4 regions of the Alteromonas sp. 5NS40-0096 genome follow, and region 4 is predicted to be linked to each of the others. Evidence: predicted binding sites of a transcription regulator. Region 4 holds the regulator's gene; each other region holds the start of a gene.

Region 1 (4,651 bases), on a different contig from region 4:
ACACAAGCGGTTGAGTCACGGGCAAACGCTGTTAGAGCAAGCACAAACCAGTTTCTATAATCTGTACGATAATGATGAATTTAACGCCGCTTCTGTAGTCAAGCAAAGTACGGATAGGTTGAGTGAACTGCAAGAGCATGATGAAAACCTGGCACCAATTGTCAGTATGCTCAGTGAAGCCGCTATTCAGATTGAAGAAGCAGCCCATGAACTCAGGAGCTATTGCGAGCAGTTGGAAATTGATCCATTACGGCTTCAACATGTTGAGCAGCGATATTCACAAGCCATGGACTTAGCCAGAAAGCATGGTGTGCAACCTGAATCATTGCATTTGCATCATCAAGAATTGGCAGACGAATTTGCATCATTGAATGCTGACGAAAGCAAATTAGAGACGTTAGAAGATGATGTGGCCTCAGCGTTGAACGATTACCGCGAAGCCAGTGAAAAACTGTCAAAATCGAGAATCAAAGCAGCGAACGTTCTCAGCCAGCAAATTGAAACCAAAGTACGCAAAATGAACCTACCCCATGCGCAAGTAAAAGTAATGGTAGCGTTTAATGAACAGTTACAACCTCAGTCTCTTGGACAAGATACCATCAGTATTTTAGTGTCGACTAACCCTGGGCAAACACCAGATAAACTCGATAAGGTGGTATCTGGTGGTGAACTCTCGCGTATAGGCCTTGCGGTTCAGGTAATCACCAAATCAGAAAGTGCCACGCCAACTATGATCTTTGACGAAGTAGATACGGGTATTAGTGGCCCAACTGCATCGGTAGTAGGCCAACTATTGCGGGAACTCGGCCAAGATAACCAAGTTATTTGTGTCACGCATTTGCCGCAAGTGGCTGCAAGAGCCCACAACCAGTTGTTTGTAACGAAACAAACCGATGGCAAGAGCACTGAAACTCAGATGTTAGCGTTGACTGAACAAGCTCGTGTGAATGAATTGGCAAGGTTACTTGCAGGTGATGAAATTACACATTCTGCTATTGCTAACGCTAAAGAATTATTGAAAAGCACGGAATCGAACTAATAAGCAGTTGATTGGTCATAGATGAGTAAGGTAGCATTCGCTGCCGATATAATAAAAATGTGAGCGTGTGGCTCACATAAGAAATACCGATCAACTGGATGTAAATTAGCTATGAAGCTGTACCAACTCTGTTTCCTTTTTGTATTTTCAATCACTGCCGCTGGCTGTTCAAACTGGATTTTCCGAATAGATGTGCCGCAAGGAAACTTTCTTGACGAGCGCGATGTAGAAAAATTGCGAATCGGTATGACAAAAGAACAAGTCATATTCGTACTTGGGCGCCCTGTTATCCAAGACTCTTTCGACCATGATACTTGGTATTATGTGTACAAAATGAAAAGAGGTATGGCAAAGCGTGGTCCAGATTTTGAGAAGCGCATGATCATTAATTTTGAAGAAGAGCAAATTGTCTCGATAGAAGGCGATTTTGAACTGTCTGAAGACTTTAACACTCCGTTAGATCAGTAATTCATCAAATTCAGCCCAATTCACTATTTTTTAGTGATTTGGGCTAACTCTCTATTTCCCCTTTCCTGACAAAAATAAAAATATCCATATTTTTCATATAGTTAAACTTTTGGCATAGTCTCTGCCTATTAAAGATAAGTTTTTTCCAACTTTGTTTTAAACCTTTCAGGGTTTAGTAACGACACAACTAATAACGATGAAAAAGGTCTCTTATGGATATCAACATGATTAAAAAAACAATTGTTCCACCTATGTTTATTGCAATGGCGTTAGGCTTATCGGGCTGTGTTATTCACGTTGGCGGTCACGCCGATGATGGCGATGTATCGAGTGTGTTTGGTGGCATCGATATTAGAGATGGTCGCAGTGTCGGCGAACTCTCCACCGTTAATGGCGGGATTGAACTGGGTAACAAGGTTACAGCAGAAGAAGTTTCTACTGTAAACGGTGGTATCGAGATGGGCGATGATGTCACCATCGATGAAGCAGAAGCGGTAAACGGTGATATCGAAGCTGGCAAAAACCTTTCCGTACGCGACAGCATTGAAACAGTGAACGGTGATATTAATCTTGGAAAAGGTGCAGACATTGGTGATGACGTAGAAACCGTTAATGGTGATATCTCGTTAGAGAGTGCCAAAGTCGGTGGCGACATTGAAACTATCAATGGCGATATAACCCTCGAAGATGATACCGAAGTAAATGGCAATATCGTCTACGAAGAACAGAGCAGTCGCTGGGGCGGTAAATCTAACCCACCGACTCTTCGCATTGAAGATGGCGTATCGGTAAACGGTAAAATCATTCTAAAACGTGAAGTCGAACTAGAAATCCCCAGCTACTTGGAAGAGAAAGTAGAGCGCGATTACGACAATTATTAATCGCGAGTTGCAATAAAAAAGGAGAGCGTCGCTCTCCTTTTTTCGTTCTACGCTTTAATGCGTTTGTACATTAAATCCAGCGCTTTTGGCACTGCATCAACATACATTTTCACATCTTCTATTTTCCCCATACTGACCCTAGACCACTGGTTATATGTTCTGTACTTACCTCTGATCATTACATTCTGTTCCGCCATGGCCTGCTGAAAGATATCCGTATCTGCGTCTTTTCCAAGGTTAACGTAAACAAAATTGGTACTACTTGGTAGTGCTGACAATCCGTTAGCTTTAACAGCATCCATAACCATCGATCGGGCCTCGACAATTTTATCTTTTGAGAACTGAATAAATGCCTCGTCATTGTAGCTCGCGATAGCCGCAGCTAACCCAGCTTGGTTCAGCGTATATGCTCCCATGCCAAAGCGGTTGATTTGTTCAATATTCGGCTCTGATGAGATTAAATAACCAACGCGCATTCCCGCCAGCCCGTATATTTTAGAAAACGTTCTCGCCACAACAATGTTGTGGCCCTGCTTCACCAACGGGATCATGCTGTGCTTAGGAGGATCGTCTGTTAGTTCATTGTATGCCTCGTCCACTAATACCAGCGTCTTTTTCGAAGCCTTAATACAAAATGCCTCCAACTTTTTGGGGTCCAGGATTTTACCAGTAGGGTTGTTCGGGTTGGTTACATGTACCATTGCTACAGAGTCATCAATCGCTCCGTACATGGCGTCGAGATCAATATCTAATTCGGCAGTGTTTGCCACCCTTACAATTTCACCTTTACCCTGTTTTTCTGGTGCTCTTGACGTGGTATCCCAAAACAAATCGGGGCCGAGGATTTTGCCTTTGTCGGAAGCAAACAATGCTGCATATGACAACACAGGGCTTGAGCCCGCACTGATCGCAATATTGGCTTTAGACAAGCCGTGCTTTTCAGCGATCATATCCCACAAATACATGGCCGCATTATAAGCGTAATAGGCTCCACCGTCGCTTGCCGCTTGAGCAACGGCTTTTAGCGCCAAGTCGCTCGGTCCGTAGGGGTTTTCATTGGCATTTAATTTGGCAATACCTGGTGCTGGACCAAATACAGGCATGGTTTTCATTGATGCTGCATTAGCAATACCAGCGTTAGCTAATATCCCTGAACCAGCAAGAGCAGATACCGCGACTCCGCCCTGCATAAAGTGCCTTCTTGAGACGTTTAGTGTCATTATTATTTCCTCATGTCGATTACGATGCAGCTTTGATGAACATTCCAATTGAAACGAGCACCAAATACATTCCGAATAAACGTTTAAGTTTGCGCTCGCTAAAGCTGTGCGCCATATTTGCGCCGATTGGCGCGGTGAAAATAGAGCCGATACTGATGGCGATGAGAGCGGGTAAATTGACATATCCTACGGTGCCAAACGGCAAGTTCGCTCCTTCCGTTTGGGTCATTACCAAAAAGCCTATTGCACCGGGTAGCCCTATCAAAAAACCGACACCTGCCGCAGTGGCTACGGCCTCTTGAATAGTGCGTCGGCACATTACCATCGCTATCACTGTTGGTGTACCGCCAGCAATACCGAGTAGAGCGGAGAAACCACCGAGAACAAAAGCCATGGTTGCTCTACCTGCTCCCGTTGGCATCGAAAAATACACTCCCGGACGAACTACTTTGTCAGGAAAAATAAAGTAAACGGAATAAACCAATACCCCAGCGGCAAATATTAAAATGAGGGAACTGCTGCTTGAATACTGGGCGATCAATACACCCACGATTGAGCCAGAAATCAGCCATATGGCCCAAGTTCTCAGCACATCAAAGTCCACCGCTCCTTTGGCGTTATGAGCAATAACAGAGCGAGTACTGGAGACAACAATAGAAGCTAGAGAAGTGCCTATCGCTACTCTAGCAAGTTCGTCAGAATACGGTGTGAAAATCGGAAAAACGGCCAGTAACGCAGGTACGACAACAAAGCCGCCACCATTGCCAAACAAGCCAGATGTAATACCAGCCGCCGCGCCGGCCAAACATAGTGTTATAACAAACAACACCAGTTCTAATTCCATGTGATACAACCTCTTTCTAGAAAATAAATACGCCATTACCCACTGTGCGATTCTTCACACAGTGGGTAAGGAAAAAGCAAAACGAGATTAGAACCGCGCGATGAACTTGGCGTAGTAGTAGCCACCTTGCCAACTCACAATAGAATCAGAGCGGTAGATACGGCCACAGCAGGTTTCACCTATCTCTCCAGGATCTGGG
Region 2 (4,651 bases), on a different contig from region 4:
TCGCTAATTCTCTGCCTTTTCGGCTCATCGCGATATCGCCGTAGGGCGTCACCGTCAATGCGTTTGCCAATTTAAAGTCGACAACAGCCAAACCAAAGTCTTGTAGTTCGGTCATCAAGTATTCGGCCATTTGATTGCCCAAAATTGTTGGCTCTTGAAGGTTCTTATTGAGCCTGACAAAACTCGCTACGCCAATGAGTTCTTGTCGTTTAAGCTGATTTGCGTTGTCCATCAGCTCCATGGCCAACTGGCTGGCATAATCATTCAACAGTTTGTGGGTACGCATGGGCGTAAAGCCGCTAGGTAACGGGTCTCGATACCCACTACCCTGCTCTTCATTGAGTGCTTGTTGGTGGAGAAAATCACGCGAGTCAGGTCGGTATACTAGGCCACTTTGTTCTGCCGGCTTCACTACTTCCGGCACTGACATTTCCTCGCCGTCTTCATCAACCCAATAGGCCCAGTCCTGTGTCATTGATGCACAACCTGAAAGCCCTACGCTTAACATCAGCAGCCCGAGATACTTCATACTTAACCCTTAGTTAGCTTTACGCCATCACGCATGCCTGCACGTTGGCTATCACTCGGAATCAGAGCATCTACAACGTAAAATGGCACCAAAGTTTGCGCGCTAGCAACGACAGCCCGAGACTCAATACCTAGGATGCGAGCATTAACCAGAAAACCGCCTTGGTGCTTGGTCATAGTGCCAGTTAACACGTATTCCAAAGGTAGGCTGCTGTTGAGTTCTAAGTAATCTCTCGACAGTAAAAAGTCACCCGCATCCGTCACGCGAATGTAGTCTGTGGCTTTGTAATCGATCACTGGTATACGAAATTTATGTAGCTCGTGTACAAAAGATTCAGCCATCTGTTGGCCAAGCAGGTTGGTGGCCTGTAAGTCAGAGTCCAACAGTGCAAAATGCGTCACGGCAACCGGCGTTTTGTCCGATACATATTCCATATTGGAAATCAGATCTTGGGTCATATTTTTTACATAGTCGCCTATGTGCTTAGTCAAGGGGCGTCCCTTGTATGCCCCCTGAACACTGCTGTACAGAGGTGGTTGACCAATTGCGCCAAAGTTATCGACGCCTTCTTCATTTTCACCTTGAACAGGTTCAACGGGCTCTCCGACCGCAGCAATATCAACGATGTTAAGTGCACCCGCATTTGAAGGTGTCGACTTCGATTGCTCAGGCGGGTTGTAACTGACACAGCCCGTTAGCGCTGCGACTAGCGATACTGCAGCGGTAAATTTGAGTTGTTGTCGCATCCGGTTACCCCTTCTTCTCTGTTCTATATATCATGCCGCCACGGCTAGTAACTTGCTCTTTCTGCCAAAACAAATCTTCTGGAAAAAATCGCGTAGCGGCAGCAACAATATCTTTTGTTCTCGCGTTAATGACTCTAACGTTGACCACAGCGCCGGCTTCTTGATAAACCATAGTGCCGGTAATGTAATAGTCGACTCTTTCAACACCTGAAAGAGAATCGATGTCACGCGTTAACACGCGATCTGCTTGGTCACTTAACTTTATATCGTTCGATAACTTAAACTCTTGAGCAGTAAAGCCGCGTTTTGTTGCTTCGGTGATTAACCCTTGCTCAAGTTGATGGCCCAGTAACATTAGCGGATGTTGATTTTTTGGGTCGAAAGCCATGGTATCGACAGGGACAAAGCCCACAACGGCATACCTAGCTTGCCTGGCAGGTCGCATTCCAGCAAACAATTCGTTGGCCAAAACATGCGTGTGATATTCAACGTTGCCAAGTGCAGGAATGGGTAATCCCGAGGAGACTTCTGCACTAGATGGCGCATTGTTTTTGCTTGCACACCCAAGCATCAAACAAACAGATATAAGGCCAGTGGCCAGAAACTTCACTTTGTATGGTAATACCATGAGAATCACGTGAGCCTAATTTAGTTAACTGCACTCACATCGCAAGAAACGTACCAATAGGCTAGCTGGGTTGACGCCCTTTGAATCAGTAGGCCAAGTACACATGATTGGGGCAATAGCGGCAAAACCTTACCTTTTGCCCACATGTTTCAAAGCGATAACGGTTACAGATTGCCGCTCAATTTTTTCCATAGTGCAGAAACATGGATTTGGTCTTCTGACTCAAGCTCTCCAGCCTCAAATGCGCGGTTCAGACTGGCTTGCATAATATCGTTCAATTTTTCCAACGTCGCCTCGTCGTCCATCTCAAGCCGTTTAGATTCGACGGCAAAATGGCCTTGTAAGTAACTGGCAACAAAGAGTTCGTCATCGCTACCGTGATCAACAACGGCATCCAGCGCTTGTTCAATCTGATGGATTGCGTCGAGATAAACACGTGGTGCGAGGGGTTCGGTATTCATAAGTTTCCTAACATTGTTTAGAGCGCGGGATACAAGACTTTGTCGTTGTAACCGGTTATCACAGAAAATTGGCCCGCCAGCATCTCATCTAATTTTTCATCGGACGTATCGAGCCGCAAAGGTTTGCCTGCGAGGCCGTTTAATTTATTTTTAGTCGCGACAATGAGTATGTTTTCTTTGCCAACTTCGCGAATGAGATCTGGGCTAATTTGCTGATTTCCACGACCGAATATATGCCCTTGCCCCCCGATGACAGTTATCACCAATTTCACGGGTGCTGTTTTTGCAATCTCAATCAAATCGTTTGCTGTCGCATCAGATTTTACCACCTCGCCACGGTAGACGACGTCGACACCAAGCAAGGTATTTTGCAATCCGAGTTCTTCCATTATCGAGGCGACCGTTGAGCCAGACCCCATGACAAAATAAGTGTCTTCTTCATCGTCCATCACATTCGTGATGTGTGCAGCGATATCCATAAGCACCAATTCTTCACTTTCTTTACCCCCGGCTTTGACAGCCTGAATGTAGGTCAATTCATTTGGCACCCGCATTTCACCGAAGGGTTTCGCAATCACTTTTCCTTGGCGAAATGCCGTTTCATCAATATCTCTGACTTCTGCGTCGATTTCGCTTACCAAATCGCCGTTGACCATTGATTTCAGTACTTCGCCTGCCGCGGGTGGGCTAACGGCATAGACACCAGAATGGATTTTACACCCTGCCGGCACGCCTAAAACAGGTACCCGTTGTTCAACAATATGGCAAACATTACGTGCGGTACCGTCGCCTCCGGCAAATAGCAATAAATCGATATCGTGTTTGAGAATCTCGCGTACAGCATTTTCGGTATCGATCGCTTCGGTTTGTGATGAGGCAGAGGAATAGACGACTTGCGTCGATAAGCCTAACTCACGACACACGTATTCTCCCATTTCTCTGGACGCGGTCACTACCGATATCGAATCTGCTGCGTCATAAATTTTGTTCAAAGCACGGCGCATTTTGTCATTCGCGAGTTTTTTTGCACCTGCCGCTAGGGCCTGCTCTCGAATTGCCTCGCCGTCACTGCCTTTTAATGCGAGTGCTCCACCAATGCCTGCAAACGGATTGATCACAATACCGAGCTTAAATTTGCGAGGGTTATCCATCTTTTGCCATCTCCAATGTAGAGAATGTGAGGGGCGACGTGCCAAAATGCCTTTCTAACGCCTTAATAAATCGTGCTGCTCTCGGAGGAAAGCCATGTTGCAACATGTCCAGAAGTTTTGATTTAACCGCTTGCGTGAAAGCGAATCGGTCGGGCTCTACACCATTGAGGTTATCAGTACTCACTTGAAATACTCGACCTGCAGCGTGGGTCAACGCCCATTCAATTGCCTGAGGTTTGATTTCTACCTTTTCAAACTCTGCTTGCTGCTCCTCATCACGGCCATCTGGGCAATACCAATAGCCATAGTCTTCGAGTTGACGACGCCTCTCCCCAGCTACACACCAATGCGCTATCTCATGCAATGCACTAGAGAAAAATCCATGAGCAAATACAATCTGCGCGTAAGGTTTACCCTGGCCTGCGGGCAGATAAATAGGCTCGTGCTCCCCTCGTATCAATTTGGTGTTGAATTCTTGGTAGAAGGTATCAGCAAATAAATCAATCAACGCACAAACATCAGGATCTGGGCGTTCAGATGGGCAACTCAATGGTACGACTCGACTCAACATCAATCACTTGCTAACGGAGAAAATTGGTGGCGCATTTTATCAGCTTCTGACCTGCGAATCGACTCATCGTTATACCCAATTTTCAATCAGAGCAACCTACCACTTTGCTCCAACTCTTGAAAATTTAGCAGGACGCGCCCACATTATTCGACATGATGTCAGCGCAATCACAAGGGTAATCTTCATGCATATCGTTTGTCACCACTGCGGTGCGATAAACCGAATACCACAAGGCAAAAAGGCCAATGAGGCCACCTGTGGCAAATGTAAACAGCAGGTACTCGGCGCCGCACCGTTGGAAGTCAATGGCAGTCAACTGGCTCGGCACATCCAAAAAAATGACTTGCCGATTGTCGTCGACTTTTGGGCTCCTTGGTGTGGCCCCTGTCTGCAATTTGCTCCCACCTTTACTCAAGTGGCAGAACAGCTGCACGGTCAAATGTTGTTTTTAAAAGTCGACACGCAAGCGCAACAAATGGCTGCGGCTGAACACAACATTCGCTCCATCCCCACACTGGCTAAGTGTATCAATGGCAGAGAAATCGACAGACTGTCAGGGGCTTTA
Region 3 (4,651 bases), on a different contig from region 4:
CGTTACTGATTATTGCCTAGCAAGTCGACAATTGCTATATGGTTTTTCGAAATTTGACCTAAATGGGTTGATATCGAGCCCTCCTCTACGGGTGTATCTCGCATAAACGGTTAATTTCTCTGGATTACACTGCGTTAATATATCGTAGTATAGACGCTCTACACACTGCTCGTGGAATTCGTTGTGTTGTCTAAACGATACGATGTATTTCAGCATACTTTCATGGCAGATTTTTTTACCGCTGTAACGAATTAATACGCTGGCCCAGTCGGGTTGACTCGTAATTAAACAATTGGACTTCAACAGGTGGCTTATTAGCGTTTCATCGGCTTGTTCGTCTGTCGTGGCTAAAAAACTCGGCCCTGGTTGGTACTGCGTAATTTCAACGTCTAAATCGTCGATAACGGTTCCCTGTAATTGCCCCAAATTCAATTGGTCAAACTCGGGTGCTGAATAGAGCTTGATTTCAACTTGCTTGCCGGCACAATTGGACAAGTCTTTTTGCAATAGCGCTTCAACTTGAGCTGCACTCTGCATCGTTGATTGGTTAAAGCTATTCAAATACAGTTTGAACGATTTGGATTCAATCAAGTTTGGCGAGTCTATGGGTACATTACATTGTAAAATTGCAATGACAGGTTTGCCTTTTGCATTCAGCCAAGAAAGTTCGTAACCATTCCAGATATCAATACCATCAAATGGCAAAGTTTGCGGAAGCTGGATAGCTGTTCTGCCAACTGTTCGCGGAACGGGTTGCAATAGTTCAGGTGAATAGGTTTCGATATAGCTCACTTGTTTACCTAGTGTTAGGTCCTCAGAGAGCGTTAACGGGGCAGTCTGTTTATCTGTCATATTTACCAATTAAGTCGTACACTTGCCGCATTCAGCGGATATGCCGCGTATTGTAACTGAAAAGCAGACAAAATCGATATGCAGAACAATGTAGAAAGCGCTTTACGGCAATTTTTTGAGCGGGCGAAGCTAGCTAAATTGTTGTTACCCATTGAAAAAGACTCAGAGTGGCAATCTCCTTGTATTGCCGACCAGGAAGAAATTGATGGGCTGGTAAATTGGGCACCGATAAAGCAAGAGCCTAAACGTTCTTTTAGCGATTTGGAACACGCGCTCGACATACAAATACATCCAGATTTTTGTGAGTATTTTAGCGCCTATTGGGGAATGGGCTGGCGTGCTGAAGCACAACAGGGCGTATGTGAATTGTTGCAAGTCTGGAACGACGAAGATTTCGACCGATTGCAAGAAAACCTTATTGGTCATGTCATGATGAAGCGCAGATTAAAACAGCCTATTACACTATTTTTTGCGCTGACGGATGATGAAAATTTCATTCTCAGTATAGATAATGAAAGTGGGGCAGTTGTGTTAGAGCCTGTCGGTAAAGAGGCTAAGTCCGAAGTTGCGCCGAATTTAGCGACTTTTTTAGATTCATTGGTGCCAATCGCACAAATTGAATAGCAATTGCCAATGGCAGTTATACTCGGCCCGCTGTTAATCAAAGGTTCTCAATACGAGGGATTCGAGTTTATCAATTCTATTTTCTAAGTCGGTATTGGTTTGATGCAGTTGTTTTATTTCGTCTTCGAGCTGCGTTAGTCGTTGCTGCATTTGCTTTGGTACTGAGGTGGGAGCACTCGATGTTGAGGCAACCACTTCATTTTGCGATTCCTGTGTCGACAACGTATTAAAGTGCTTGATGGCCTCAATGGCTTCCGATACTGATACTTTGAAGCTAGCCTTGCCTCGTAAAAGTCCGACAGATGGCTTTTTTCCTTCTTCAACGAGAGAATGGCAAATTAAAATGAGAGCTTGGGTCGTTTGAGAAGATGTCACGACGTTACCTGTGTTAGTCAATTTAACCAATTTATAGCATTTTTTACTTCAAAATCGCATGTTGTTTTTTTTGTTTTTAGTTAAAATCTTTAAAATTCAATGATATAAAAAGTTGGCCTTAAACTTGTTTGTTAGTGTGAAACGATATTTTCTAAAAAAAGGAATACTATGAAACACGCAGTTATGGCTTTGGCACTACTTTCTCCCGCATTTTTATCTGGATGTGTTATTTCCGTTGGTGGTGACGGTGACAGTCACTATAGTTCTGATTGGCAAGATCGCGAGTACAACAATCGCAAGCATATTTCTAAACTCGAGACAGATATGACTTACGAAGCGGTTGTAAAACGCATGGGTGTCGCGGATTTTAGCGAACGTTACAAACAAGATGACGCCGATTATCGCGTGCTATTTTATCGCACACAAAAAATGGCAGGGGATGGCGTGACGACAAAAGACGAGTGTACGCCACTGGTATTTAAAGATGGTGCTTTGATCGGATGGGGAGAAGCGGCTTACAGCCAATTCTAAATATCGCTCGCAAGAATGTTAACAGCTCGTTAACATTCTTGTTTTTTTATTGTACAGTTTTCTTTTACTTCCAAAACATTTGGGCTAGGAGAAAGCGGTGGAATTACAAGATTCAATAGATGTGTCGGCGATAAAAGCCATGCACCTCAGCCATGACGATATCAATGTTGCGGCTTCTTTACTCTATAACGCTTATTTCGACGATCCCCTTTTCCTCGATATTTTTCAATCGGAAAAAGACGGGTACGAGAGCCGTCTACGCTCTGCTATTAGGGAAGAGCTGAATACGTTTTGGGATGCTGAACATCCAATGATCGGACTGTTCGACGGTGAAAGACTGCTCGCCGTTGTGTGCTTGAGCGAGCCAAGTGATAGTGCAAATGCGGGGCGGCTATGGCATTGGCGATTAAAAATGCTGCTAACCGCTGGGTTATTTGGCACCCGACAAATGTTAGAAAAAGAAGAAAAAATACGCAGCTTGATACCCGCTACCCACTTCCACATGATTGGATTCATTGCCGTGCATCCAGACAGTCAGCACTTGGGTTTAGGTCACATGTTGATGGGCGCGATAGACAGTATTTTACTTGATAATGACGTAACAGATGGCGCAGCGGTTTTTGTTACGGTGCCCAAATACCAAGCGTTTTTCGAAGATGGTGGATACGAAGGGGTAGATGATCTATCCATCGGACGGATAACGGGTCAAGTCATGTATCGAAGAAAACCCAAATAGCGGCTCCCTATGAGCTTATTTGCTACGTCAAACAAAGAGCCTTCGGCGACTCGTTACTCATACAGTGGTCAGCTCTCAATTTTATTTAAATCTGACTTCTTATCTTCGATATAAATAAAATTTGCTTGCAAAATAGCGAGTTATTAGTAATCTGCGCGTCGCACTGTTCAGTGCGGTTTTAATTAGTAAACAAGGATATGTAATGAAACTTACTAAAATTGCAGCAGTAACTCTTCTCGCTTCTACTTTCGCTTCAACCGCTTTCGCGGCATCTCCAAGCTGGAACTATGTGGAAGCCGGTTATGCTCAAGTTGATGATGAAAGTATCAACGATAAAGCGAAAGGCTTTAAAGTCGCAGGCGCTTACCAATTTGCTGATAACTTTGTCACGCGTATTGAATACTCAGACGGCGATACCGATATTTCAGGAGCAGATGTTGGTTTTGATTTGTTGTCTGTTGGCCTTGGCTATCGAGTCGAAGCGGCTGACAGCATTGATTTTTACGGCATAGTGTCTTACGAAAGACTGGGCGTAGATGCTAGTTTCGGTGGCGCAAGTGCGTCTAATGATGAGAGTGGCTTCGGCGCAACAATTGGCCTACGTTCAATGTTCTCTGACAACTTCGAAGGATTGGCAGAACTTGGTTACATCGATATCGATGATGCTGAAATCAATGACGTGACTTTGAAAGTCGGTGGACGTTATTTTGTAACTGAAGATATCTCTGTGGGTGCGACTTATCGCCTATTTGAAGATTTCGATATGGTAACTGCAACGGTTCGCTACTCATTCTAAAGCGCAATTAGCTCGTGTGCATCGGCAAAAATGTAGCGAGAAGCTTTAAATTGAAAGATGAAATGCCTAGCTCAATGCTGGGCATTTTTAATTATTAACCTTTAGCCATCCTGTATTAAGGTTGATTTTCACTTCGGCCTTATCGACTCCTTGATAGCTTGCTCTTCAACTTCTTCTACTGAAGAAAGCTTATCGACTAACTCCAACGCTTGCGCTTTCATGTTTTCAAAAGACGCAGCCACCAGTGGATTAAAATGTGCATTTTTTTCAATTTCCATGCTGACCAGTGTCAACTGATTTAATAAGTTGTTCATAATGTGCTGGGTACCATGCACAGTGGCCCGGTAGATGTTTTCTTTTTCTCTTTTTTTCAAAGCATCAACTTCTTTGAGAGCGGTTTCTAAGTCTCTCAGCGTTTTGTTTAACTTGTGGTTTTGGATTTCTAATCGTTGCAAGAAAAAGAAAATGGTAATGCCAAATAACAAAAGTGATACGGGTAAAATGAGCCAATACACGTGAAATCGCGAGTGAGCGAACGCTTTTGTTGCAGTTAGTGTAAAGTGAAGGCTGCTGCCATACGCCTCGATTTGTGTTGACGTTGAGTGGCTTGACGCCTCTCCCGATGTAAGCTCGATCCGATTTTCATTGTTTTCACTATCACGAATAAGAATATTAAAATCGTTTGCTAACAAATCTGTTGTCTGAGGTTTAGTCAATTCTTCAACCGAATAAACGCC
Region 4 (4,651 bases):
CGTTGAAGTCGCGGTCATCACTGGCAGGCGTTCAGCAATAGTTCAGCAGCGTATGCAATCATTAACGGTAAAGCACATCATACAAGGTCAAGAAAACAAAGCTGAAGCCATCCTTGAGTTGATACAGTCTTTGGGCTTAGCCCCAGAGCAAGTGGCTTCTATTGGTGATGACATGCCTGACATTGGCATGTTTAACCACAGTGCGGTCAAGATTGCGGTCAGCGATGCGCACCCCATCGTTGCCAGCAAGGCTAACTGGATAACACAACATCGTGGTGGATTTGGTGCAGTAAGAGAAGTTGCCGACACCATTCTTCAAGCGCTTGACCGCTTGGAAGAACAACATGGGGCGAGCGTGTGAACAGACTTGGCCTGAGTATTTCCGCGCTTTTTGTGTTGGCATTGCTAATGTACTTGCCAACGTTTATGGAAGAGTCGCCGACAGACCAACAATCCGCTAAAGTGGACGCGTTGAGGCCAGCGTACTTGGCAAACAATTTAACCACGACTATGTATGACACAGATGGTAAGTTGAATCATGAGGTGTTCGCTACCACAATGGAACACTACGACCTATTGGGTTTCGTGCTGTTTCAAAACCCGATGTATACCGTATACGTGGGTGAAAATGAATCGCCATGGCAGGTGACAGCAAAGGAAGGGACACTTTATGACAACAACTTGATTCAGCTAGAAACAGATGTTGTCATAACCAATATGAGCGACGACGATTTTGTTCAGACAATAAAAACAGAGTTTATCGAAATCGACTTGAACAAAAAAACCATGACGTCGGATCAGCCCGTGGTAATAATCGGCGGGCAATACGTTATAAATAGCAATGGCTTCAATGCCGATTTGCATACCAGACAATACGAGTTAATTGATCATGTACAAACCACTTATAAACCTGGCAGCTAGTTTACTGGCCCTCAGCGCTAGTACTTTTGCACTGGCTGACGAGACCGACTTTACTAAGCCGATAAAAGTCGACTCAGCGTCTCAGTTTGTTGATGGAATTAACAAAATATCACTGTTCAAAACTGATGTTTACATCACCCAAGGCTCGTTAGTTATCGAAGCGGATGAGGTCGAAGTGGTTGCCACTGATGGCGAAGGCAACGAAGTATTCATCGCGCGAGGCAATCCCGCGAGCTATACCCAGCAAGTCACCGACGGTAAATCGGTGAATGCCAAGGCCAATGAAATTCGCTATGAAGTGAGCAAACGCAAAATTTCACTGAAAGGAAATGCAGAGCTACAGCAAGACACCAGTATGGTGCGCGGTGATACCATTACCTATGACATGGAAAAAGAACAGATGTTGGCACAAGGGTCGGAGCAACAAAATGGCAGAGTCACTACTGTGTTTAGGCCTGAAGCCATCAAAGATCTGACCGACCAAGTCGAATCTAAAGACGAAGATAAAAACGACGAGGACCAACCAAAGTAATGGCTACATTAACTGCCTCTCATTTGGCAAAATCCTATCGTTCTAGGCAAGTGGTACGCGATGTGAGCTTGTCGGTATCCAGTGGCGAAATCGTTGGACTACTCGGCCCAAACGGCGCGGGTAAGACGACAACGTTTTACATGATTGTTGGTTTGGTGCCACTGAACAAGGGTAGCATCCACATTGATGACAACGAACTGACACACCAACCTATGCATGAGCGCGCGCGCCAAGGTATCGGTTATTTACCTCAAGAAGCGTCTATTTTCCGCAAAATGACGGTACACGAAAACGTCATGGCGATTTTACAAACCCGAAAAGACTTAAACCGTCAGCAACAAGAAGAGGAAGCTGACGCTTTGCTGGACGAATTTAACATCAACCATATTCGCAACAGCAATGGGATGAGTTTGTCGGGTGGAGAACGGCGTCGAGTGGAAATTGCGAGAGCGTTGGCGGCCAACCCACAGTTCATATTGCTAGATGAACCTTTTGCTGGCGTCGACCCCATTTCGGTAAACGACATAAAAAAAATAATTCAACATCTGCGCGACCGCGGAATTGGCATCCTAATAACCGACCACAATGTGCGTGAAACCCTTGATGTTTGTGAAAAAGCCTACATTGTTAGTCATGGGGAATTGATTGCTCAGGGCTCCGCAGAGCAAGTTTTAAGCAATCAAAAAGTAAGAGATGTATACCTAGGAGAGCAATTCAAGCTATAGTTAGTATAGCGGGTTACAAATGAGCCAACAGGAACCGCAATTCGGACTTGCACTCGGTTCATTGTTTAAGGTAAAAAAGCAGGAAAATGAGAAAGTTAAGACGTAGATGAAACCTTCTTTACAGCTAAAGTTTAGTCAACAACTCACAATGACCCCTCAGTTGCAACAAGCGATCAAGCTTTTGCAGCTCTCTACGCTCGACTTGCAGCAGGAAATCCAAGAAGCACTCGACTCAAATCCACTCTTAGAAGTCGAAGATATTGGCGATGGCGATCAACCGCAAAAAAGTAACTTAGACAGTGAAAACGATGCCACTGCCGAAGCTCCTGCACCTAGTTCAGATAATATTGAAACCTCTGATGCATTAGAAAAAGACGGGTTACCCGACGAACTTCCTATCGACAGTACATGGGATGAGTATTATTCAGCGTCTTCGGCCCCTGCACCTATGGCAGCATCAGATGACGACCAAGTATTTCAAGGCGAGACCACCGACGATATCCAAGCTCACTTGCTTTGGCAGATGGGTCTGACACCATTTAGTGATATCGACCGTGTAATCGCAATGGCGATTATCGACTCAATCGATGAGTCAGGGTATTTAACGGTAACCGTTGAAGATATTCTGCAAAGTGTGAATACCGATGACGAGACAGAGGAACTTATCGAAGAGGATGAAGTCGAATGTGTATTGAAGCGAATTCAACAATTCGACCCCTTAGGTTCAGGATCTCGGACGCCGCAGGAATGTTTATTGGTGCAACTCAATCAGTTTCCCCCTGATACACCTTGGCTAGCAGAAGCAAAAATGCTGCTAACCGATTACGCGGATTTGCTCGGTAGCAAAGATTACCGAACACTGATGCGTAAGACTAAGCTAAAAGAAGACCAGCTCAGAGAAGCAATGGTGCTTTTGCAAGGGCTTAATCCTAGACCGGGCTCAGCGTTAATTACCAAAGAGCCTGAATACGTCATTCCGGATGTATCAGTCGCGAAGAAGAACGGCCGTTGGGTGGTTGAACTCAACCCGGATAGTTTGCCGAAACTCAGCATTAATCAGCAGTACGCTGCGATGAGTAAAAGTGCGCGAAGCAGCAGTGATTCACAATTTATTCGCTCACATATGCAAGAAGCCAAGTGGTTTATCAAAAGCCTAGAATCGAGAAACGATACGCTGATGAAGGTGGCAAATTGTATTGTCCAACAGCAAATGGGTTTCTTCGAACACGGTCCAGAAATGATGAAACCAATGGTGTTAAACGATGTAGCAGAAATGGTCGATATGCATGAATCCACCATCTCTCGCGTTACGACCCAAAAATATATGCATACGCCTCGCGGTATCTACGAGTTGAAGTATTTCTTCTCGAGCCACGTGGCAACGGAGTCTGGTGGAGAATGTTCGTCAACCGCGATTCGAGCGTTGATCAAGAAACTGGTTGCCGCTGAGACCCCGAGTAAACCATTAAGTGATAGTAAGATTGCTCAATTGTTGGCCGACCAAGGAATTAAAGTTGCCCGGCGGACAATAGCAAAATACCGGGAGTCTCTCTCGATTCCCCCGTCTAACCAACGAAAAAGCCTGATTTAGGCTCCACCTATAAGGAAGACGAAATATGCAAATAAACCTTACTGGTCATCATGTTGAAATAACTGATTCTTTGCGTAACTATGTCGACACCAAGTTCAGCAAGCTAGAACGTCACTTCGACCACATATCTAACGTGCATGTTATCCTCAATGTCGAAAAACTTAATCAAAAAGCAGAAGCTACGATGCACCTTAGCGGAGCGGAAGTGTTTGCCTCATCGGAAAATGAAGACATGTACGCCGCCATCGATAGTATGGTAGACAAGCTTGATCGCCAAGTGATCAAGCATAAGGAAAAACTGAAAAGGCACTAACCCTATCTGATGGATATCACAGCCATAGTCAGCCTGGATCGCACGCAATGTGCGGTCCAGTGCAATAGTAAAAAACGAATTCTAGAGATTATTAGCGAAATTGCCGCTAACAATCACCCGTCTGTTGAACAATCTACCGTATTGAGTGCACTGTTAAATCGCGAACGTATGGGAAGCACGGGAATCGGTAATGGTATTGCTCTTCCCCATGGCAGACTAGCAGGCCTGGAGCGGGTAACCGCAATTATTGTCACCAGCACGCCCGCGATAAATTTTGATGCCATCGATGATCAACCTGTCGATATCTTTTTTGCTCTGCTTGTGCCAGAAGAGCAAACCGAGGGGCATTTGCAGACATTAGCAACCGTAGCGGGTAAACTAAGCGACAAATCGACCGTTAAAGCGATTCGAAACGCCAAAACGAGTGACGACATTCTTCAAGCATTAGCCTAACGCACCATACAGGGAGACGGGGCCGTGAAACTAATTATCATAAGTGGACGTTCAGGCTCTGGGAAATCTGTAGCCTTACGCGCATTAGAAGACTTAGGCTATTATTGCGTAGATAA

What was found. Region 4 encodes sigma-54, which starts transcription at its own class of promoters, with help from an activator protein. Its sites were predicted from a motif close to GTTGGCACGNNNNTNGNNT; they were not measured.
Region 1: the regulator sigma-54 is predicted to act here: its motif matches at 1,616-1,634, upstream of AC27G9_RS20620 (DUF4097 family beta strand repeat-containing protein).
Region 2: the regulator sigma-54 is predicted to act here: its motif matches at 1,943-1,961, upstream of AC27G9_RS05495 (FlgO family outer membrane protein).
Region 3: the regulator sigma-54 is predicted to act here: its motif matches at 1,963-1,981, upstream of AC27G9_RS11775 (DUF3192 domain-containing protein).

The regions. Positions count from the first base shown of each region.
Region 1 is NZ_BAAJLQ010000011.1:34,098-38,748, reverse strand. Features, by position in the region: gene recN (DNA repair protein RecN) at 1-1,039, shown strand, start outside; gene AC27G9_RS20625 (outer membrane protein assembly factor BamE) at 1,151-1,507, shown strand; gene AC27G9_RS20620 (DUF4097 family beta strand repeat-containing protein) at 1,732-2,388, shown strand; gene AC27G9_RS20615 (pyridoxal phosphate-dependent aminotransferase) at 2,436-3,608, opposite strand; gene AC27G9_RS20610 (sulfite exporter TauE/SafE family protein) at 3,628-4,452, opposite strand; gene AC27G9_RS20605 (TonB-dependent receptor plug domain-containing protein) at 4,540-4,651, opposite strand, start outside.
Region 2 is NZ_BAAJLQ010000001.1:1,200,004-1,204,654, forward strand. Features, by position in the region: gene AC27G9_RS05485 (FlgO family outer membrane protein) at 1-529, opposite strand, end outside; gene AC27G9_RS05490 (FlgO family outer membrane protein) at 532-1,275, opposite strand; gene AC27G9_RS05495 (FlgO family outer membrane protein) at 1,280-1,903, opposite strand; gene AC27G9_RS05500 (YfcL family protein) at 2,068-2,364, opposite strand; gene AC27G9_RS05505 (ATP-NAD kinase family protein) at 2,382-3,515, opposite strand; gene AC27G9_RS05510 (elongation factor P hydroxylase) at 3,508-4,086, opposite strand; gene trxC (thioredoxin TrxC) at 4,271-4,651, shown strand, end outside.
Region 3 is NZ_BAAJLQ010000003.1:413,909-418,559, forward strand. Features, by position in the region: gene queF (NADPH-dependent 7-cyano-7-deazaguanine reductase QueF) at 10-852, opposite strand; gene syd (SecY-interacting protein) at 931-1,476, shown strand; gene AC27G9_RS11770 (hypothetical protein) at 1,510-1,851, opposite strand; gene AC27G9_RS11775 (DUF3192 domain-containing protein) at 2,020-2,382, shown strand; gene AC27G9_RS11780 (GNAT family N-acetyltransferase) at 2,522-3,118, shown strand; gene AC27G9_RS11785 (outer membrane beta-barrel protein) at 3,321-3,914, shown strand; gene AC27G9_RS11790 (CHASE domain-containing protein) at 4,043-4,651, opposite strand, start outside.
Region 4 is NZ_BAAJLQ010000002.1:275,896-280,546, reverse strand. Features, by position in the region: gene kdsC (3-deoxy-manno-octulosonate-8-phosphatase KdsC) at 1-361, shown strand, start outside; gene lptC (LPS export ABC transporter periplasmic protein LptC) at 358-921, shown strand; gene lptA (lipopolysaccharide transport periplasmic protein LptA) at 890-1,453, shown strand; gene lptB (LPS export ABC transporter ATP-binding protein) at 1,453-2,178, shown strand; gene AC27G9_RS07160 (RNA polymerase factor sigma-54) at 2,285-3,769, shown strand; gene hpf (ribosome hibernation promoting factor) at 3,795-4,082, shown strand; gene ptsN (PTS IIA-like nitrogen regulatory protein PtsN) at 4,092-4,535, shown strand; gene rapZ (RNase adapter RapZ) at 4,560-4,651, shown strand, end outside.